3 regions of the Cellulosimicrobium sp. NPDC030954 genome follow, and region 3 is predicted to be linked to each of the others. Evidence: riboswitches for the same ligand, from Rfam matches in the RefSeq annotation. Region 3 holds a riboswitch; each other region holds the start of a gene.
The links. A riboswitch is a leader RNA that binds a small molecule or an ion and turns the genes downstream of it on or off. The one in region 3 is predicted to bind S-adenosylmethionine.

Region 1 (7,074 bases), on a different contig from region 3:
TGGAATCGTTCAAGAGAACGAGCCACGAGGACGGCACCGACGGAAGCCGGGTGACCGCCGCACGTTCCGGGAGACCCCCGAGAGAGCGAGGAGCACCATGTCCGCACCCACCATCCACCGCGCCACCGCCCGATTCGAGGCGTCGGAGACGCTCCGCGCCCACCTGCAGCGCGTGCTCGTCGCGCTCGTCGACCTGCACGTCCAGGGCAAGCAGGCCCACTGGAACGTCACGGGCCGCGGGTTCCGCGACCTGCACCTCCAGCTCGACGATGTCGTGGACGTCGCGCGCGAGCACAGCGACACCGTCGCGGAGCGCATGCGCGCGCTCCAGGTCGTGCCCGACGGCCGGACCGAGACCGTCGCGACGACGACCGACCTCTCGCCGTACCCGGCCGGCCTCGTGTCCGTCGGCGACACGGTCGACGCGATCGTCGAGCGCATCGCCCAGACCGTCGAGGTCGTGCGCGAGGTGCACGACGGCGTCGACGCCGAGGACCCCACGACCGCCGACATCCTGCACGAGATCATCGCCGACCTGGAGAAGCAGGCGTGGTTCCTCTCCTCGGAGAACCGCGAGGCCTGACGAGCCCGTCGGCCCGGGCGTCGTGGTCGCACGAGGCCCGGGCCGCACGGCCTGCGCCGAGGGGCTCGGTCAGGCGACCGCGACGTGCCGGGATGCTCGTCCGGAGAGACCGAGCGTGTCGCGCAGCGTCGTCCCGGGGTAGGCCGTGCGGAACAGGCCGGCCCCCTGCAGGAGGCGCACGACCCGGCCGACGATCGCGTCGAGGTCGGTGCTCAGGGACGACGGGCGCAGGAGGAAGCCGTCTGCCGCACCGGCGCGCACCCACTCCTCGGCCGTGACCGCGAGGTCGCGCGCCGTGCCGACGTGCGTGAGGGAGTCCGTGTCCCACGAGACGCCCTCGAGGTCCTCGATCAGGTCGAGGCGCGCCTGGGCGCTCGCACGCGTGTCGCCGATGACCACGTACGCGTCCACGAGGACCCGCAGGGCGTCGGGGTCGCGCCCCGCGTCTGCCGCGGCGGCGCGCACCTGCGCCCGCCGGGCGACAGCCTCGTCCAGCGTCGCCGCCCGCACCCGGACCACGTCCGCGCGGCGGGCCGCGAGGTCCAGCGACGCGGGCGTGCTCGCTCGCACGACGACGGGCGGCCGGCCCTGCGGCGGCCGCGGCGTGCTGGACGGCCCCGCGACCGCGAACCGGATGCCCTCGTGGTCGACGTGGCGGAGCTGCTCGCGATCACCGGGCCGGCCGGTCGCGACGTCGCGGGTCTCCGCGTCGTCCTCCCACGAGTCCCACAGCCGCGTGACGGCCTCGACGGCCGCGCCCGCCTCCGCGACGGCGCCGGGCTCGTCCTGCGCGCCGTCGGGCCCGGACGCCGCGGCCTCTGCCGGCGTGGTGGACCACCCGACCTGCCAGCCGGCGCGTCCAGAGCTCACGTGGTCGATCGTCGCGATCGCGGTGGACACGTGGAAGGGCTCGGTGTGCGTCGTCGTCACGGTCGGGACGAGGCCGATCCCCGCGCTGCGGGGCGCGAGGCGGGAGGCGACGAGCGCGGCGTCGAGCCGGCCCCGGACGGACCCGTCGCGGCTCGGCCGGAGCGTGAACGCGTCGTCGAGCGTGACGAGGTCGAGCAGGCCGCGCTGGGCGGTGGCGACGAGCTCGACGAGGCGCTTCCCGTCGAAGAGCCGCTGGGCCTGGGTGCCCACGGTCCGCCAGGCGGCGGGGTGCGCGCCGGCGTCGGTGAGGTCGACGCCGAGGTGGAGCGTGCGGGCGGGGCGGGGGTCGGACATCGCGAGGTTCCGTTCTCGGTGCTGCCAGCGCAGCGCCGACGCCGTCGCCGGTAGAGCGCCGACGACGCTCGGGGCGCGGCGGGTGCGGAGGTGGGCAGGGCTGCTCCGCCGCGGGGTGGCAGGACGGGGCGCGGGAAGCCGGGGGCGACGGGCCACGCGCGGGGCGCGCGGGCCTCTTCGGTGGCGGTTCGTCGTCAGCGACAACAGGTGGCGCGCGCGGGACCCGCGGTCCCGAGTGCGCGCGCGGCAGAGGCGCCCGCGGGTGGACGGGGGCACGTCGAGGCGTGCGCGGCGGTCACCGGGGTGCTCACCGCGGTGCTCACCGCGGTGCTCGACTCCCGCCGGTCCATCGTCCGTCTCCTTCGTGCCCGTCGCCGGGCTCCGCGTCCTTGCCCCGCGCCGCGCGTGGTCCGCGCGACGCGGGACCCGGTCCTCACCCGGGGCACCCCACCGCGCGGGAGGGTTGCCGTCCGACGAGCCGGGGCTTGGCGTCGGAGCTCATGACCATGTCCTGTGACCGGGGTACGTCGACCTCGGTTGCGCGGGAACTTACGAGCGGCCGCCGCAGGGTGTCAACGCGCCGAGGGGACCTTCCCACATACTGGACTTGATCGGTCAACTTTCTGCCGCCCGAGGCGCTGCTTGCACCGAGTGCATCGATGCACTTAGTGTCAAGAGGTGCCCCTCCCCTCCGCGACCGACCCGTCGGGCGTGCCCGTGACCGACCCGACGACGGGCTCCGCGCCCGCCCCCCCGACCGGCTCCTCCACCGACCGCCGCGCCGCGCTGCGCGCACGGCACCGGCGGGCGATCGTCGACGCGGCGGCGTCGCTCATGGAGGAGAACGGCGGCACCCGGTTCACCGTCGACGAGCTCGCGGCCCGCGCCGACGTCGCGCGGCGCACGATCTTCAACCACTTCGCGTCGCTCGACGACGTGGTGGTCGAGGTGTGCGAGGATGTGCTGGGCACCGTGGTCGACGCGCTCGGGGCGAGCGCGGCCGACCCCGGCACCGACCGCACGACCCCGCTCGACGACCTCACCGCGGCGCTCCGCGGCACCGACCTCGTCGGCCCGATGTCCTACCTCACGCGCGCACTCGGCGGCACCGCGACCGAGCCCACCCCGCGCGTCACGACGATGGTCGTGCGCACGTTCACCCACCTCGCCGAGCGCCTGGTCGCCGAGACCACGCGGCGGCACCCCGACGTCGACCCGCTCGAGATCGAGATGCTCGTGGGCGCGCTCATGGCCGGGGTCCTGGTGATCCAGCGACGCTGGTGGGCCGCGACCGGCGCCGCCGACGACGACGCCTCGCGCCGCGTCTGGGCGGACCTCCTCGACCACCTCGTCGGACGTGTGCGCGCGGGCTGGGCGCTCCCCGCCTGACGCCGCCCTCCTCCCCCGACCGACCACCACCCGGCCTGCACGCCGCACCGCTCACCGGACCGCCGACCGGACCGTCCCGGACTCCCACCGAAGGATCCTCATGGCTGAACTCCTCTACCGCCTCGGCCGCGCCAGCGCGCGCCGCGCGCGGACCGTCCTCGCTTCGTGGCTCGCGGTGCTCGTGCTGGCCGGGGCGGCGTTCGTCGCGTTCGGCGGCTCGCTCGCGAGCAGCTTCTCCATCCCCGGCACCCCGACCGCCGAGGTGACCGAGCGCCTGCAGACGGCGCTCCCGGAGGCCTCCGGCGGGAGCGGCACCGTCGTCTTCGTCACGGAGGACGGCTCCGCGTTCACGCCCGAGCAGGAGGCGGAGATCTCCGACCGCCTCGCCGCGGCGGAGGACGTCGACGGCGTCGAGACGGCCGTCGACCCGTTCGCCACGCAGGCCGAGCTGGCGGACCAGCGTCAGCAGATCGGGGACGGTCGCACCCAGATCGAGGCCGGGCGCACGCAGATCGAGGACGGTCGCGCCCAGCTCGCCGCGGGCCAGGAGCAGCTCGACGCCGCGCGGACCCAGCTCGACCAGGGCCAGGCCCAGCTCGACGCGGCGCGCGCGCAGGCCGAGGCCGCGGGCGCGCTCGACCAGGTGGCGCCCCAGCTCGACGCGCAGCAGGCCGAGCTCGACGCCGGGCGCGCCGAGCTCGACGCCCAGGCCGCGGCGCTCGACAAGCAGGTGACCGCGCTGGAGGACCAGAGCACGATGCTCGAGGAGCAGTCCGCGCAGCTCGAGCTCTCCGCACCGCTCCTCGAGATGGCGTCGGAGATCCGCATGGTGTCCGAGGACGGGAGCGCCGCCGTCGCGAGCGTCGCGTTCACCGAGCCGAACATGAGCATCGAGCAGCAGACCAAGGACGACCTCGTCGCGGTCTTCGCCGACGACCCGGTCGACGGCGTCCAGACGGACTTCTCGTCCGACATCACGCAAGGAGTTCCCCAGGTCTTCGGCGTCGGCGAGGCGATCGGCCTCGTCGTCGCGGCGATCGTGCTGATCGTCATGCTGGGCACGCTCGTCGGCGCGGGGCTGCCGATCCTCACGGCGCTCATCGGCGTCGGGATCGGCGCGCTCGCGGCGATGTCGCTGTCGGGCGTCGTCGAGATGTCGTCCGTGACGCCCGTGCTCGGCCTCATGCTCGGGCTCGCGGTCGGGATCGACTACTCGCTGTTCATCGTCAACCGCCACCGCCGCCAGCTCAAGCAGGGCGACGACGTGCAGGAGTCGATCGCGCTCGCGAACGGCACGTCGGGCAACGCCGTCGTCTTCGCCGGCGCCACGGTGCTCATCGCGCTCCTCGCGCTCAACGTCACCGGCATCCCGTTCCTCGGCCTCATGGGGACCGTCGGCGCGCTGTGCGTCGCGATCGCCGTGCTCATCGCCGTCACCCTCACGCCAGCCCTGCTGAGCATGATCGGGACGCGCATCCTCAGCCGTCGCGAGCGCGCCGCGCTCGCCGGGACCGAGGCGGCCGGGGCTCCGGGCGAGACCGACGCCGCAGCCGGCCCCACGCCGTCGGGCACCACCGCGGGGGCGGCGAAGCCCGCTCGCCCGATGTCGACGCTGCGCGCGGTGGGCACGGCGCTGCTCGCCGTCGTGGCGCTCGGGGTGATCGCCCTCCCCGCGCTCGACCTGCGCACCAACCTGCCCGACGGGTCGTCGGAGGCGCACGACTCCACCCAGTACCGCGCGTACTCGACGATCGCCGAGCGGTTCGGCGAGGGCACGAACGGCCCGCTGCTCGTCGTCGCCGACCTCCCGGGCGAGCCCACGGAGGCGGAGGCCCTGGAGTACCAGGTGCGCGTCGCCGAGGAGCTCTTCGCGCTGGACGACGTCCGCGCGGTCGCCCCGATCGGCACGTCGGACGACCGCACGGTCGCCGCGTTCCAGGTGGTTCCCGCCGAGGGACCGACGAGCGAGTCCACCGAGGAGCTGGTGCACGACCTGCGCGCGCTCGAGCCGCTCGACGGGGACGTGACGCTGGGCGTCGCCGGCTCGGCCAGCGGCAACATCGACATCTCCGACAAGCTCGCGCAGGCGCTGCCGATCTACCTCGCGGTCGTCGTGGGCCTGTCGCTCGTGATCCTCGTGCTGGTGTTCCGGTCGGTCTTCGTGCCGGTCGTCGCGACGCTCGGGTTCATCCTGTCCTACTTCGCCGCGCTCGGCGGCGTCGTCGCGATCTACCAGTGGGGCTGGCTGTCGGGGGTGTTCGGCGTCGAGACGCCGGGCCCGATCCTCAACTTCCTCCCCACGATCCTCGTCGGCATCCTGTTCGGCCTCGCGATGGACTACCAGCTCTTCCTCGGCTCGGGGATGCGCGAGGCGTACGCGCACGGCGCCCCGGCGCGCGTCGCGATCACCCAGGGCCTGCGCGCGGGCCGGTCCGTCGTGACCGCGGCGGCGATCATCATGATCTCCGTCTTCGGCGGGTTCGTCTTCTCGCACAGCGCGATGATCCGGCCCATCGGGTTCGCGCTCGCGTTCGGCGTGCTGGTCGACGCGTTCGTCGTGCGGATGCTGCTCGTCCCGGCGCTCATGCACCTCGTGGGCGACAAGGCGTGGTGGCTCCCGCGCTGGCTCGACCGCATCCTGCCCGACGTCGACGTCGAGGGCGCCGCCCTGGAGCGCCGCCACCCGCACCACCCCGACGGGGATGCCGGCGCGGACGACGCGGGCAGTGCCACGACCGACCCTGGAGCGACCGAGCCGGAGCCCGCGCGCGGCTGAACGCTCCACGTCACCTCCCGGCGCCGAACCCGGGGTCCCGCGTCACCGAGTCTGCTCGGTGGCGCGGAATCCCGGGTTCGGCGTCAAGGGCGGGGCACGTGGACCGTCGCGACGATCGCGTGGTGGTCGCTGCCGGGCACGGGCAGGGAGGCGACGTCGGTCACGACGTTCTCGCGGTCCGTCACCACGTGGTCGAGGTTCAGGACCGGCGGCACCGTGCCCGGCCGCGGCGACCACGACAGGTCGAGCCCGCCGCCCGACGCGCGGCTCGCGTCGTGGAACCGGTCGCCGAGCAGCCGGCGGAACGTCGCGTGGTCGTGGGTCGCGTTGAAGTCGCCGACGAGCACCTGCGGGAGCGGGTCCGCCGTCGCCCGCTCGGCCAGCGCGGCGGTCTCCTCGCCCCAGACCCGCACGTACTCCGGGATCGGCGGGATCGGGTGCACGGCGGTGACCCGCACCGGCACCCCGTCGACCTCGACCGTCGCGGACGGCATCGCGTCGTTCGAGAACGGCTCGAGGTCCACGTCGCGGAGGGGCGACGCGCTCCACAGCCCGCTGCCGAGCGCCCCGGACCCGACCTTCGCGTCCGCGCTGTACGGGAGCACGTCCTCGATGCCCGCCGCGACGAGGCGCTCGCGCAGGTCGGTCGTCAGCTCCAGCACGGCGAGCACCTGGACGTCCTGCTCGCGGACGAGGTCGACCAGCGCGTCGGCGTCCGCCGACCCGAGCCACGCGTTGGCGCCCATCACACGCACGGAGACCGCGCCGTCGGGCGGTGCCGGACCGGGCACGAACGCCGGCACGAGCCACACCGCCTGCGCGGCGACGCACACGGCGAGCAGCGCCGCGAGGATCCACCGGCGCACGACGAGCGTGACCACGACGCCGACGACGGCAGCCGCCGCGACGAACGGCGTGAACCCGACGACCTGCGCGAACGGCGTCACCGCGTCGTACGGGACCGCGCGCACGAGCGTGAGCAGAGCGACCGCCACGGTCCCCGTCGCCAGCAGGACGGTGAGGACCGGACCGCCCGGCCGCCGTCGGGCGGTGACGCGCGCGGGCGGGAGGCTCGTGGTCACCGAGGTCATGCCCGGACTCT
Region 2 (7,074 bases), on a different contig from region 3:
CCACAGCACCGTCCGTCCAGCAGCACGACGAAGGGAACCGCCATGCCTGACCAGACCCTCACCCACCTCGCCATGCTGCTCGACCGGTCCGGCTCGATGCAGTCGATCAAGCAGGCCACCGAGCAGGGCTTCGACCTGTTCCTCACCGAGCAGCGCGACGCACCCGGCCGCTGCACGGTCACGCTCGCGCAGTTCGACAACGAGTACGAGGAGGTCTACACGGACCTCGACGTGCGCGAGGTCCCCCCGCTGGACCTGCACCCGCGTGGCATGACCGCGCTGCTCGACTCCATCGGGCGCCTCGTGCAGACCACGGCGCTGCGCATCGCCCAGCTCCCCGAGGAGCAGCGGCCCGGCGCCGTGATCGTCGGGATCATGACCGACGGCCTCGAGAACGACTCCAAGGAGTACACGCACGCCGCGATCAAGGCGCTCGTCACCGAGCGCGAGGAGCAGTTCGGATGGACGTTCCTCTACATGGGCGCCAACCAGGACGCGATCGAGGTCGGCGCGTCGCTCGGCGTGAAGCGCGAGCGGTCGCTCACGTACGACACGGCGAACGTCGACCAGGCGTACGCCGCGACGTCGCGCAGCATGGCCGCGATGCGTGGAGCCGTGTGGGCCGGCGCGGCGCCCGCTGCCGCGCGCGACCAGCACGCCGCGTACACCGAGGCGGACCGTGCGGCGGCAGGTGGCTCCGCGCCGGGGCGCGCGAGCACTCCGACCGGTCGTCGCAGCCCTGTGCCCGCACCGGTGCGGCCCGCCCCGCGCGGGACGAAGGACGACCCGTTCGACGAGCCGCACCTGCTGGAGCACGTGCGGTCGGTGCTCGCGACGGGCGCGCCGACGCTGGCCGACGTGGGGACGTTCGGTGGACGCGCCGTCGTCTGGGCGACCGTGCGCGGCGTGCCGGTCTACCTCAACGCGGACTCGTCGCGCGCGGCGCTGCAGCAGCTCGTGGATGCGGCCGCGGGTGGACCTCTCCCGTGGACCGTCATCGCGAGCCAGAGTGGCCAGCTCAACAAGGTGACGTTCCGGTCCGGAGCGCGCGTGCCCGGGTTCTACTGCTACGCGCGCGAGATCCAGCCCACGGCAGGCCCGCTGGGAGGCGCCGTCGTCGCGCGCTGAAGGTCCGACGCCGTGGGACGGGCCGCGAGGTGCGGCCCGTCCTGCGGTGCAGCTCCGGCTGTGGGCCGCCGAGGCGAGACGACGCGGTCGTCGACTCCCTGCCTTCAGAGAGTCGACTACCGTGCCTCCAGAGACGGCGGGTGAGTACCCGACGCACGACGTGAGCAGGGGGCTGCTTCATGGAGGATCCGCGCGCGGCGGCGAGGGCGGGACGAGTCCGGCGGCACGCACGATGGGTCGTGCCGCTCGTCGCCGCACCCGCCGTGTTCCTCGCTTGCGTCCTCGCCCTCGACGCGCTCAACCGGCACGAGCTCTACCACGGGGCGTGGGCGTTCCTCGTGCTCCTGGTGGTCGCCGTGGCGTTCCTCGGGCCGGTCGCCCTGCTCGCTGTCGCGATCGCAAAGGGCGCCAGGACATTCCGGGAGCACCGGCGCAGCCGCGGTCGGTTCTCTGCGACCGAGCGTGCCGAGATCGGCCGGCGCGACGCCGCCGCGCACGCGTGGGCGAACGCCCAGGGCCTGCACCGGCATCTCCTCGCGCGGGAGGTTCCGCCCACGCTGCGGGTGTGGGACGTCGTCCCGTACGCGGGCGAGGAGTTCTTCTGCGACGTGCCCGCCGGGTACGCGCGCTACTACGGGACGACTGTCAGCTACACGCAGACGTCGGGGTTCTACTACGGGCGGCCGTCGTTCGTCCTCACCGGCCTTGCCGTGACGGCGATCGCCAACGCCGCCGAGCGCAGCGCCGCCCAGGCGCAGGCCCGAGAGCAGTGGCGTGAGCGCTGCGTCTCCCGGCTCGTCGTGAGCAACCACCGGCTGCTGGTCCAGGTGCATGGGCGATGGCTGTCGTTCGACTACTCCGCGATGACGGCGGTGTTCCCCGAACCCGGCGGGTGGGCCCTCGTCTGCCAGTTCTCCTCGACCGAGCCGCTCTTGCTCACCGGCGACCACGCCCCCTTCGCCGCGGTGATGACCCTGTACAGGACGCACGGTGAGCAGGCGCTGAGAGATCACCCCGGTCTGGAGCCGCTCCGGCCGGTGCACGGCCCGGCCAGCCCGGGGAGCGAGGTTGCGTCCGATCAGCGGGTGAGGTAGACATCTGCCCAGGTCACGAGTGACCGGCGAGACGCCCTCCGCGTGCCGGTCCGGCAACCGCGCCCCTCGCGCACGGTGCCCCAGGAGGAAGACCGGCCCTGGCCGAACGGTCAGGGAAGTGCGAGGTCGACGTCCGCCTCGGTGCGTTGCTGCGCGCCCGGGTGCCGTCGGCCCTGACCGAAGGGCTGCTCCGATGAACCCGACCCCGACCATGACCCTGTGGGTCCGTACCGACGACCCGTGCCAGCTGCTCGTGAGCGACGAGGGGCACCTCGTGTGCCCGGTCCACACCGGGCACCCGCGCCCGGTCCCGTCGCGCGGGTGCTCGTTCAACCCGTTCCTGCGTCTCTGCCACGTCTGCCTGAGCGAACGCGTCCAGATGACGAGCCGCTTCCACATCGAGCGGCGCGTGTGCGACGCGTGCCAGAAGATCGACGCCGCGATCGCCACGTCGCTCGGTGCCGAACCCCTGACCGGGATCACGCAGGACCACCAGACGCTGCGGCGCATGGAGGCCTACGTCACGCTCGTGTTCCCGACGCGGTGGCGGCGCGCGCGCGAGAGCGGCCTCGGCGTCGTCGAGCTCGACACGAACGCACCGTTCTGGGACAGGAAGCCCGACCGCCGGGTCGAGCCCCAGCCACCCATGACGGTGCGGCACTTTGCGCGACTCGACCACTGGCGCACCCGCGGTGGCGGCGGGCCGGACTCCGTGTCCCGCCGCGCCGCGTTCCTCGCGTGGGCACGGGCCGTGCACCCCGCGAGCCCCGTGGCCGTCGCAGCGGGTGAAATCCCGTGACGCGGGAGACCGCAGGTCGTCAGACCCGTGACGTCGTCGGCACGGTGCGGTACGAACGGCACATGCCGCTCGCGTTCCCGCCCGACCCGACGTTCCCCGACGACGGCGGCGCCGAGCGCGCCGTGTGGGACGCGCTGCGCGAACAGCTCCCCGACGACGTCGTGCTGTTCCACGGGGTGCACGTGCAGGAGGACGAGCAGGAGTACGAGATCGACGTCCTCGTCGCCTGGCCAGGGGTCGGGCTCGCCGCGATCGAGGTCAAGGGCGGGCACATCGACCGGGTCGACGGCACCTGGTTCCAGGGCAACGGTCCCCGGCGGCACCGCATCGACCCGGTGCGCCAGGTCCAGGGTGCTCGGCACGCGCTGCAGGCCCTGCTGCGCCGTCGCGACCTGTGGGCCGCAGAGGCGCGCACCGCGCACCTCGTGGCGTTCCCGCACCGGTACGTCCCGCGCGACTGGGAGACGGTCGACCTTCCGCGGGACATGCTCGTGGACCGCGGCGACCTGGAGCGGTCGGGCGGCGTCGCCGAGCGGGTGAAGCGCGCCGTCGAGCGGCACGGCCAGGGCCATGCCGGGCTCGCGGTCGACGACGTCCCCGCCCTCGTGGACTCGCTCGCCGGTGGCTTCCCCAGCCAGACGGAGCACCTGTCGCTCGCCCTGGAGCACGAGACGCGCCTGGAGCAGATGACCCGCGACCAGGCCCGCGTGCTCGACGCGCTCTCCGAGGTGCGCCGGATGAGGGTCGTCGGCGGCGCGGGGGCGGGCAAGACGTGGCTCGCGCTCGAGCAGGCGCGCCGGCGTGCGCGGGCGGGTGAGCGCGTCGCCCTGCTCTGCTACTCGCGGGGGCTCGGGCGCTACCTCGAACGCGTCACCCAGACGTGGCCGGCGCGCGACCGTCCCGCCTACGTGGGACTGTTCCACGACCTGCCGCTGAGCTGGGGCGCCGAGCGCGGCGCCGACGACGACCCGGACTACTGGGAGCGGCACCTGCCGACCGAGCTCGGCCGGCTCGCGGGCGAGCGTCCGTCGACGGACCTGTTCGACGCCGTCGTCGTGGACGAGGCGCAGGACTTCGGCGACCTCTGGTGGCCGTCGCTCCTGCGGTGCCTGCGCGACCCGGACGAGGGAGGCCTCTACGTCTTCCTCGACGACGCGCAACGGGTCTTCCCCCGCGCCGCCGACGTACCGCTCCAGCTCGTCCCCGTGACACTGCGCGAGAACCTGCGCTCCACGAAGCAGATCGCCCAGGTGTTCGGCGCGCTCTCACCCGACACCCTCACCCCACGAGGGATGAACGGCCCCCGCGTACGGATCGTCGACGTGCCCGCCGCCGCAGCCGTGGAAGCCGCCGACGACGCCGTCGAAGCGCTGCTCGACGAAGGGTGGAACCCCGGCCAGGTCGCGCTCCTGGCCACGGGCCGGCGCCACCCCGCCCAGGTCAACGAGGTCACCCTCGGCGGGTACGCCGCCTACTGGGACGCGTTCTTCGCGGAGGACGACGTGTTCTTCGGGCACGTCCTCGGGTTCAAGGGCCTCGAACGCCCTGCGGTCGTCCTGTCCGTCAACGGCGTGCGGGACGAGGCGCGAGCCCGCGAGATGCTCTACACCGGCCTGTCACGCGCCCGCTCGCTGCTCGTCGTCGTCGGCGACCGGTCGTGGATCGAGGGCGTCGGGGGAGAGGCCGTGCGACGACGGCTCACGGAAGCGGAGGCCTGGGCACCCGTCGGGTCGGGGGCGGACGCCTGACGGCGCCCGCCCCCGGCCGGGAAACGGTCAGGAGACGGTTGCCGCCTCGGCGTGGGCGGGGAGCAGGTCGCTGCGGCGACCGTTCCACAGGACTACCAGCTCGTCGCGTGCACGGGTCGCCGCGACGTAGAGCAGGGACCTCTCGCGCAGCTCGCCGTCGGCGCGATCGGCCTCCGGCAGGGCCGACAACCCGTAGCCCCAGCCCTGCTCGTCCGACGAGACGCCGAACAGGATGACGCGCTTGAACTCCATGCCCTTGGAGCGGTGCATGGTCATGACGAGCACGCTCCCGGTCCCGGTCGCGGCGTCGTCCTGGATGAACTTCGCCTTGACGCCGCGCTCGCTCAGCGCGTGGACGACCTTGTCGCCGGTGTTCTTGGTGCGGACGAGCACGCCGATCGTCTCGGGGGCGTCCCCGGCGTCGCGCCAGCCGCGGACGAGCTCGGCAGCCTGTTCGTACTCGTCGAGGAGCGAGGACGCCCGGACCTCTCGGGGCGCGGGCCCGGACCGCGCGGATCGGTAGCCGGTGGCGGCCGCGTCTCCCGCCTCCATGTCGATCCAGTCCTCCCCGGCCAGCACGCCGACGGCGTAGCGCAGCACCTGTGCGGTCGTGCGGTAGTTGAGGGTGAGGCGCCGGGACCTGCCGACGATGTTGATCCCGTACCGGGACAGCACGACCTTCTGCCCGTAGATGCGCTGCTGCGAGTCCTCGGCGAGGAAGAGGTCGTCCGGTCCCTGGGCGACGAGTGCCCGCAGGAAGACGAGGCGGGCGGGTGCGAGGTCCTGCGCCTCGTCGACGAGGACGTGGTCCGCGACGCGCGGCACCCCGGCCGCGGCCTGGGCGTCGAGGTGCGTCGCGGCGACCATCGCCTTCTCGTCCCAGTCGGTCGATCCCGCGGCGTCCGCGGACGCGCGGTAGGCCTCGACGACGCGCCACACGGCCATGCGCTGGACCCTGCTCAGCGCGACGCCGCGTCCCGGGCGACGGACGCGCAGGTACTCGTCCCGTGTCGTGATGCGGTGGGGGACGACGATCGTCGTGTACTCGGCCTGGAGGAACGCCTGGCTCCGCAGCTCAGGTGCGAGGTCGGCGCCGACGGACGCGAGTGCCGCCTCCCACCGGGCGGCCGGGGTGAGGTCGAGGACGTAGGGCGAGCGCGGGCCGAGGACGGACGCGACCGTCTCGCCCCAGGCGGCCGACGCGACGTGGACGTCCTCGGCCTTCGCGATCACGCGGCGGGAGAGCGCGTCGACACCGGCGACGTACACCCCGGGGTCCCCGAGGTTCTTCGCGATCGGGAGCGTCGGGTCGAGGAGCCGGAGGGTCTCCTCCAGTGACGACGCCAGGGTCCGGTTGTACGTGGTGAGGACGACGCGGGCCGCCGGGTTCTTCCTCGCGAGGTGTCGTGCGCGGTGGAGGAGGACCACCGTCTTCCCGGTTCCGGCTCCGCCCGAGAGCCGGAACGAGCCGGACCGGTTCTTGAAGGCGTGGTCGCGCTGCTCGGGGTGGAGGAAGACGCGCCAGCGGCCGAAGTTGTCGTCCTCGATCGCTGCACGCAGGGCCGCGTCGTCCTCGATGAACGCGAAGTCCATCTGCGCCGCAGGCTGCTTGAGGGCGTCGAGAAGCTGGTCGTCGCTCTCGGGGTCGGGCTCGACGGCGGGGACTGTCAGGCCGAGCTTGTCCCGCACGGTCGCGAGGCCTGCACCGGTGGCGAGGTCGAGCAGGGCGTCCCCCTGCCAGGTCGCGGGCGCCCGTCCCGCGAGCGCGAGCAGCTCGTCCTCGGTCTCGACCGTCAGGGCGGCGTCCGCGATCGTGGCGTCGATCCCGAGGTCGACGAGGTCGGCGACGGACACGCCCTGCGTCTGGAGGAGCGGGTACGTGGTGAGGTCGACGTCCTCGGGTTGGGGCCGGGCGCGTCCGGTCCGGGGCGCGGCGGGATCCGTCGCTGCGGTCGTGGTGTCGGCCGCGGCGGCCTCGACCAGCTCGGCGATGCCGTTGCGCGGGTTGACGCGGACCACGGCGGTCTTGGCGCGGGCGATCGCCTCGTCGTGCGGATACGTGCCGAGGTAGACGTAGTGCGCCTCCGCGGCCTGACCCTGGACCTTGACGAGCAGGGCACGCCAGAAGTCGTTGACCCGTCCGGTGCGGACTCGAGGGTCGGCCGAACCGTTGATCGGCTCGATGTGCAGGCCCGGGGTGGCGTCGCTCTCCTGGAGCTTCTCGAGGAACGCGTACGCGGCCTTGCGCACGGCGCCGTCGAGCTTGCCGAACGACGGTCCGAGGATGATCTGCGGCATCGGTGCT
Region 3 (7,074 bases):
GGCCGCGCGAGGCGCCGGAGGACGAGACGCTCGTCGTGACGGTCGGGACGACGACGCGCCTCGTCCGCCGCAGCGCGGTGCGGTGGGTCCAGGCGCAGGGCGACTACTCGCGGCTCGTCACGGACACCGAGCAGTTCCTCGTGCGCGAGCCGCTGTCCGACCTCGAGGAGCGCTGGGCGCCCGCCGGGTTCCTGCGCGTCCACCGGTCCTACCTCGTGGACCGGGCCGCCGTGACCGCGGCACGGTTCGGCGGGGCGCAGCCCGCGCTCGTCGTGGCGGGGCACGAGGTGCCGGTGAGCCGCCGCATGGTCCCGGCCGTGCGGGAGGCGCTGCTCGGCCCGCACCGGGGCCCGTCGTGAGCGGCCCGGACCCGTCGTCGGGCGCGGCCCCGACCGACGACGGACGCGCTCCCGCTCGAGAGACGCACCCCGAGGTGCATCCCCCGGCCCGGGGTGCAGCACCCGGCGAGGGTCGACCCGAGCGCGTGCGCGTCCGGTCGACCGATCCCCTGCCCGCCGGCGGACCCGCGGCCGGCGTCCCGGCGGGCGGGCCGCCGTCGGGCACGTCCACGGCCACCCCGCGTCGGCCCGAGGAGCCGGACGCCGCCGCGGCGCACTACACGCGCGGCCTCGTGCGGGCCCAGCTCCGGCTCGGGCTCGCGTGCGTGGTCTCGTTCCTCGCGGTCGTCGCGCTGCTCACGGTGACGATGAGCGCGGTGCCCGCGCTGGACTCCGTGGTGCTCCTCGGCGTCCCGCTCCCCTGGCTCGTGCACGCGTACGGGTTCTACCCCGTGATCGTCGCGTTCGCGGTCGTGTTCGCCGTCGCGGCGGCGCGCAACGAGCGCCGGTACCGCGCGCTCGCCGAGGGATCGGGCGGGTCCGTGGATCCCGCCCCCGACGAGGCGGGCGCCCCGTGAGCGCGCTGCCCCTCGTCGCGATCGGGCTGCTCCTGCTCGCGACGGGGCTCATCGGGTTCTACGGCCTGCGCATCTCGCGCACCACGAGCGACTTCTTCGTCGCGTCGCGCACGGTGCGGCCGGTGTGGAACGCGTCGGCGATCAGCGGCGAGTACCTGTCCGCGGGCACCTTCCTGGGCCTCTCGGGGCTCGTCCTGCTCTCGGGCGCCGAGGCGTTCTGGTTCCCCGTCGGGTACGCGGCCGGCTACCTGCTGGTCCTGCTGTTCGTCGCGGGCCCGCTGCGCCGCAGCGGCGCGTACACGATCCCCGACTTCGTCCACGCCCGGCTCGACTCCGTCGTCGCGCGCCGCGTCACGAGCGTGCTCGTGCTCGTCATCGGGTGGCTCTACGTGGTGCCGCAGCTCCACGGCGCGGCGCTCGTCATCACGAGCGTCGCGCCCGTCCCGCCGTGGGTCGGGTCGGTGGGGATCGCGGTCGTCGTGAGCGCCGTCGTCGCGGCGGGCGGCATGCGCTCCATCACGTTCGTCCAGGCGTTCCAGTTCTGGGTCAAGCTCACCGCGCTCGCGCTGCCCCTCGTGTTCGTGCTCATGGCGCTCGGCGGCGCGTTCGAGCCCGGGGGTGCCAGCGTGACCTTCGACCCCGCCGCCGTGTTCCCGCACGACGCCGGGCCCGGCGGCCTCGACGCGTACGCGACCGTGTCGCTCCTGCTCGCGCTGCTGCTCGGCACGACCGGCCTGCCGCACGTCCTCGTGCGCTTCTACACCTCGCCCGACGGCGGCTCGGCCCGCCGCACGACCGTCGTCGTGCTCGTGATGATCAGCGTGTTCTACATGGTGTCCAGCACGCTCGGGCTCGTCGCCCGGGTCGTCGCGCCCGACCTCGCGACGCCCGGCGTCGCGGACACCGTCGTGCTCACCCTGCCGACCCGCCTCGTCCCCGGGCTCGGCGGCGAGCTGCTCGCCGCGCTCGTCGTCGCCGGGGCGTTCGCCGCGTTCCTCGGCACGTCGTCGGGGCTGGTCGTGGCGCTCGCGGGCGTCGTGAGCCAGGACCTGTTCGGCGGGACCGTGCGCTCGTTCCGCTGGTCGGCGGTCGCGTGCACGCTCATCCCGCTCGCGTTCGCGCTCGTCACCATCCCGCAGGGGCTCGTGACGAGCGTCGGGACGGTGTTCGTGTTCGCCGCCTCCGCGCTGTCGCCGGTGATCCTGCTCGGCGTGTGGTGGCGCCGCCTCACCGCACGCGGCGCGGTGGCGGGGATGGTCGTGGGGTCCGTCCTGTGCGCGACGGCGCTGCTCGCCTCGTCCGCGCTCGTCGCCGCGGGCTACGGTGCCGGCCCGACCGGGGATGCAGCCGACGGCGTCCCCGGCGTCGTGCGTGCCCTGCTCGCCCAGCCCGCGGCGTGGACCATCCCGCTCGCGACCGCGACCGTCGTCGTCGTGTCGCTCCTCGACCGGCACGGCCCGCCCCTGCGCACCGACAGGTTCCTGCGGCGCCTGCACGTGCCGGAGCTCCGGCGTCGTTGACGACGGTGTGAAGCCTGAGATCTGTAGCGTGGAAAGCGTGAAATCTGTAGCGCAGGAGCCCTGACCTGGTCAGATCCAGCGCGCGCCGATCTCGTCGTGGAGCTGCTGGGTCTTCTGCACGCGCAGGACGCCGTCCTCGACCGCGGCCTCCAGGCCGACCTCCCGTGCGATCGCGACGATCGCGTCGCGCTGCTCCGGGTGGTCGTCGGCGTCGCCGCCGTCCCACAGCTCGAGCCACCGGTCGGTGGGGTCGTCGCTGCCGCAGTCGGCCCACACCCGGCAGATCCGGTCGAGCTCGTCCTGGGTCATCGGGCGGGTCGGGGTGGCGTACACGCGGGCTCCTCGGTTCGTCGCTGTCTGAGGCTGTCGGCTCACCGTAACCACTGCCGGCGGGCCAAGTACGCACCACGGAGGTATGGTCCGATCGCATGCAGCCGATGCCTTCCGCCGAGATGGTCTCGCTCATCTCCTTCCTCGCCGCTCTGCTGATCTTCTTCAGCATCGACGTGCGGACCCGAGACACGCAGGATGACGCTCCCTGGCACAGCCACCTGTTCTCGTGGTCGTCGCGCCTGGGCGGGGTCTCGACGGCCCTGGCCCTCTCGCTGGGCTGGATCGATCTCTTCCTTCCGGACGAGGACAGCCCGATCCACGTCGCGTTCGTGGCGGTCCCCGGGACGCTGGGTGTCGTGTGCGCGATCGTCCTGGGCGTCGAGATGCTGTGGCAGCGAGATCGCACCTGAGCGAGCCTGGTGGCGCGGTCCGTCCGACACGGGGACCGATGTCGCCCGTCTCAGCAAGCGGTCACTCTCGACCGCATGTCGGATGGGTCGTAGGATCGTGCCAACCATCCAGAGCGGTCGAGAGTCCTGGCTCGACGACACCGCAGCAACCCGCCGACGGAAGCCTCCCGAGGACAAAGGTGCTAACGCCAGGGTCGATGGAGCGACTAATGGTCTCAGAGGCATCCTTCGCGCACCGTCCGGGCAGCACGTGCCCGACGGCGGTCGCGCACGCACGCACCCCGGGCGAGGCGACGTCGTGAGCGTCGCGGACGCCGTCGGGCAGGCCCACGGCGGGGCGGCACGGCCGACGGTCTCGTTCGAGCTCATGCCCCCGCGGCGCCCGGACGCGGCGCCCAAGTTCTGGGAGACGGCACGCCGTCTCGTCGCGACGCACCCCGACTTCGTGTCCGTGACGTACGGGGCGGCGGGCACCGACCGTGCGACGGCTCGCCAGGTCGTCGGGCGGCTGCTCCAGGGCACGCCCGTGCTGCCGATCGCGCACCTCACGTGCGTCGGGGCGTCGCGCGAGGACGTCGAGGAGGTCATCTCCGACTTCCTCGACGAGGGCGTGCGCAGCTTCCTCGCGCTGCGGGGCGACCCGCCGCGCGACCAGCCGGACTGGCAGCCGGCGCCCGACGGCGTGCGGTCGTCGACCGAGCTCGTCGCGCTCCTGCGCGAGGTCGAGGCATCGCGCTGCGCGGCCGACCCGGCCGCGGCGCTGCGCGGCGCGGCCCGGCCGCTGACGATCGCCGTCGCGACGTTCTGCGACGGCAACCCCGCCGCCGGCACGACGCGCACGCAGGAGGTGCGCCGCCTGTGGCAGAAGCAGCAGGCCGGCGCGAGCTTCGCGATCACGCAGCTCTTCTACGACGCGTCGTCGTACACCGACTTCGTCGCCGAGGCCCGCGCGGCCGGCGTGACGATCCCCATCCTCGCCGGGCTGCTGCCCACGACGGAGCCCGCGCGGCTCCGCCGCGTCGAGGAGCTCACGGGCGTGCGCGCGCCCCAGCACCTGCTGGACGCGCTCGACGCCCTGCCCGACCCGGAGGCGCAGCACGCCTACGGGATCGCGTACTCGGTCGACCTCGCGCAGCGCGTCCTCGACGCGGGTGCGCCCGGTCTGCACGTGTACACGTTCAACAAGCACCGCGCCGCTCTTGACCTGCTCGAGGGTGTCCGCCTCGGCGGCGGGTCGGCCGGGACGGGAGGCAGCGCCAGCGCTGCCGCCGCCCCGCTCGTCCCGGACCTGGCCAGCGGGCCGTGGGTCACCGGCACCTCCCTGCCCACGACGAGCGCCGCCACGCACGGCACGCCCGTCTGACCGGTCCTCCGGACCAGCAAGAGGTTTCGATCATGACCACTTCCGTACCCTCCCCTACCCAGATCCAGGCCGGCTTCCCCGCCGGCACCGTGCTCGGCTACCCCCGCATCGGGCGTCGCCGCGAGCTCAAGAAGGCCGTCGAGGCGTTCTGGGCCGGGCGCACGAGCGCCGACGAGCTCGAGGCCACGGCCCGCGAGCTGCGCCTCGCGACCGCGCGCCGGCTCGTGGACCTCGGCCTCGGTGCCGACGACGCGGCGGTCCCCGGGTCGTTCTCCTTCTACGACCAGGTGCTCGACGTCGCCGCCTCGCTCGGCGCGGTCCCGTCGCGGTTCGCGTCGCTCACCGACGACGCCGGCCGCCTCGACCTCGCGGGCTACTTCACCGTCGCGCGCGGCCAGGGCGACGACGCCCCGCTCGAGATGACCAAGTGGTTCGACACCAACTACCACTACCTCGTGCCCGAGATCGGCCCGGACACCCCGATCCGGTTCGTCGACGACCGCATCGTGCGCGAGTTCGTCGAGGCCAAGGAGGCCGGCGTCGTGACGCGGCCCGTCGTCGTCGGGCCGGTGACGTTCCTCGCGCTCTCGAAGGCCGCCGAAGACGCCCCCTCGGGCTACTCGCCCCTCGACCGCCTGGACGACGTCGTCGCCGCCTACGCCGACCTGCTGCGCGCGCTCGCCGCCGCCGGTGCGCCGTGGGTCCAGCTCGACGAGCCGATCCTCGTCACCGACTCGGTCGACGTGCCGTTCACGGAGCTCGCGGCAGCGGTGGAGTCGGCCTACCGCACCCTCGCGACCGACCTCCGCCCAGTGCCGAACCCGGGGTCGCTCCCCACGGAGGCCGCCGGGTCGGGAGAGATCCCGGGTTCGGCGCAGGACGCGCGGCCCGCGATCCTCGTCGCGACGCCGTTCGGCGGGTTGGAGACGTCGGTCGACGCCGACGGCGGGACCCACGACTTCCTGGCGACGCTCGCGGGAACGGACGTCGAAGCGATCGCGATCGACGCCGTCCGGGCAGACCTCCCGGACTCGCCCTACGACGACCTCGTGTCGAAGACGATCGTCGTCGGCGCGATCGACGGGCACAACATCTGGCGTGCCGACCTCTCCGCGAAGCTCGACGTGCTCGATGCCGCACGCAACCTCGGGGCGGGCGCGGTCGCCGTCGGGACGTCGACGTCGCTGCTGCACGTGCCGCACGACGTGGAGGACGAGACGTTCGCCGAGGCGGGGGCGGCGTCGGGCACGACGCTCGACCCGCGCCTGCGCGACTGGCTCGCGTTCGCGGACCAGAAGGTGGGCGAGGTCGCGACGCTCGCCCGCGCGCTCACGGAGGGTCGCGACGGCGTCGCGGCCGAGATCGAGGCGTCCCGCGCAGCGGTGGCGTCACGCGCCGCGGCGAGCGGCGTCGTCGTGCCCGCGGTGCGCGAGCGCGCCGCCGCGCTCACCGAGGCGGACTTTGCGCGCGGCGACTACGCCGAGCGTGCGGCCGCGCAGCAGGAGCGCCTGAACCTGCCGCCGCTGCCGACGACGACGATCGGCTCGTTCCCGCAGACCCCGGAGATCCGCCGCGCCCGCGCGCTGTGGACGAAGGGCGAGCTCGCGGACGCGGACTACACGACCGCGATGCGCGAGGAGATCGCGCGCGTGGTCGCGCTCCAGGAGGAGCTGGGCCTCGACGTGCTCGTGCACGGCGAGCCCGAGCGCAACGACATGGTGCAGTACTTCGCGGAGCACCTCGACGGGTTCGCGGTCACGGCGAACGGCTGGGTGCAGTCGTACGGGTCGCGCTGCGTGCGCCCGCCGATCCTGTGGGGCGACGTGACGCGCCCGGCGCCGATCACGGTCGAGTGGTCGTCGTACACGGCGTCGCTCACCGAGAAGCCGGTCAAGGGCATGCTCACCGGGCCGGTGACGATCCTCGCGTGGTCGTTCGTGCGCGACGACCAGCCACTGGGCGACACCGCGAACCAGGTGGGCCTCGCGCTGCGCGACGAGATCGCGGACCTGGAGGCCGCGGGCATCGGGATCGTGCAGGTCGACGAGCCCGCGCTGCGCGAGCTGCTCCCGCTGCGCAAGGCCGACCAGCCTGCGTACCTCGACTGGTCGGTCGGCTCGTTCCGGCTCGCGACGTCAGGCGTGGCGGCGGCGACGCAGATCCACACGCACCTGTGCTACTCGGAGTTCGGCGAGGTCATCGGCGCGATCGACGGCCTCGACGCCGACGTGACGTCGGTCGAGGCGGCGCGCTCGCGCATGGAGATCGTGCCGGAGCTGCGCGACGCCGGGTACGCGCGCGGCATCGGGCCGGGCGTCTACGACATCCACAGCCCGCGCGTGCCCTCCGCCGAGGAGGTCACGGAGCTGCTGGAGCTCGCTGTGAAGTCGATCGACCCGAAGGTCGTGTGGGTCAACCCCGACTGCGGCCTCAAGACCCGCCGCTACGAGGAGACCGTGCCGTCGCTCGAGCACCTCGTCGCGGCGGCGAGGGCGGTTCGCGCGACCTTCGCCTGACCCAGGAGATAGCAGA

Region 1: it holds a riboswitch for S-adenosylmethionine, as region 3 does, so the genes downstream of both, ACZ402_RS01275 (LLM class flavin-dependent oxidoreductase) here and ACZ402_RS13245 (methylenetetrahydrofolate reductase) in region 3, are expected to answer to the same signal.
Region 2: it holds a riboswitch for S-adenosylmethionine, as region 3 does, so the genes downstream of both, ACZ402_RS11825 (hypothetical protein) here and ACZ402_RS13245 (methylenetetrahydrofolate reductase) in region 3, are expected to answer to the same signal.

The regions. Positions count from the first base shown of each region.
Region 1 is NZ_JBVIFN010000001.1:296,106-303,179, reverse strand. Features, by position in the region: gene ACZ402_RS01280 (Dps family protein) at 98-583, shown strand; gene ACZ402_RS01275 (LLM class flavin-dependent oxidoreductase) at 653-1,807, opposite strand; SAM riboswitch class IV at 2,188-2,313, opposite strand; gene ACZ402_RS01270 (TetR/AcrR family transcriptional regulator) at 2,486-3,196, shown strand; gene ACZ402_RS01265 (MMPL family transporter) at 3,297-5,972, shown strand; gene ACZ402_RS01260 (endonuclease/exonuclease/phosphatase family protein) at 6,056-7,063, opposite strand.
Region 2 is NZ_JBVIFN010000005.1:76,570-83,643, forward strand. Features, by position in the region: gene ACZ402_RS11815 (hypothetical protein) at 43-1,128, shown strand; gene ACZ402_RS11820 (hypothetical protein) at 1,368-2,222, shown strand; SAM riboswitch class IV at 2,234-2,349, shown strand; gene ACZ402_RS11825 (hypothetical protein) at 2,416-3,021, shown strand; gene ACZ402_RS11830 (nuclease-related domain-containing DEAD/DEAH box helicase) at 3,084-4,769, shown strand; gene ACZ402_RS11835 (3'-5' exonuclease) at 4,797-7,067, opposite strand.
Region 3 is NZ_JBVIFN010000006.1:55,801-62,874, forward strand. Features, by position in the region: gene ACZ402_RS13220 (LytR/AlgR family response regulator transcription factor) at 1-359, shown strand, start outside; gene ACZ402_RS13225 (heavy metal transporter) at 485-916, shown strand; gene ACZ402_RS13230 (sodium/solute symporter) at 913-2,436, shown strand; gene ACZ402_RS13235 (hypothetical protein) at 2,506-2,769, opposite strand; gene ACZ402_RS13240 (hypothetical protein) at 2,865-3,179, shown strand; SAM riboswitch class I at 3,281-3,383, shown strand; gene ACZ402_RS13245 (methylenetetrahydrofolate reductase) at 3,547-4,542, shown strand; gene metE (5-methyltetrahydropteroyltriglutamate--homocysteine S-methyltransferase) at 4,575-7,058, shown strand.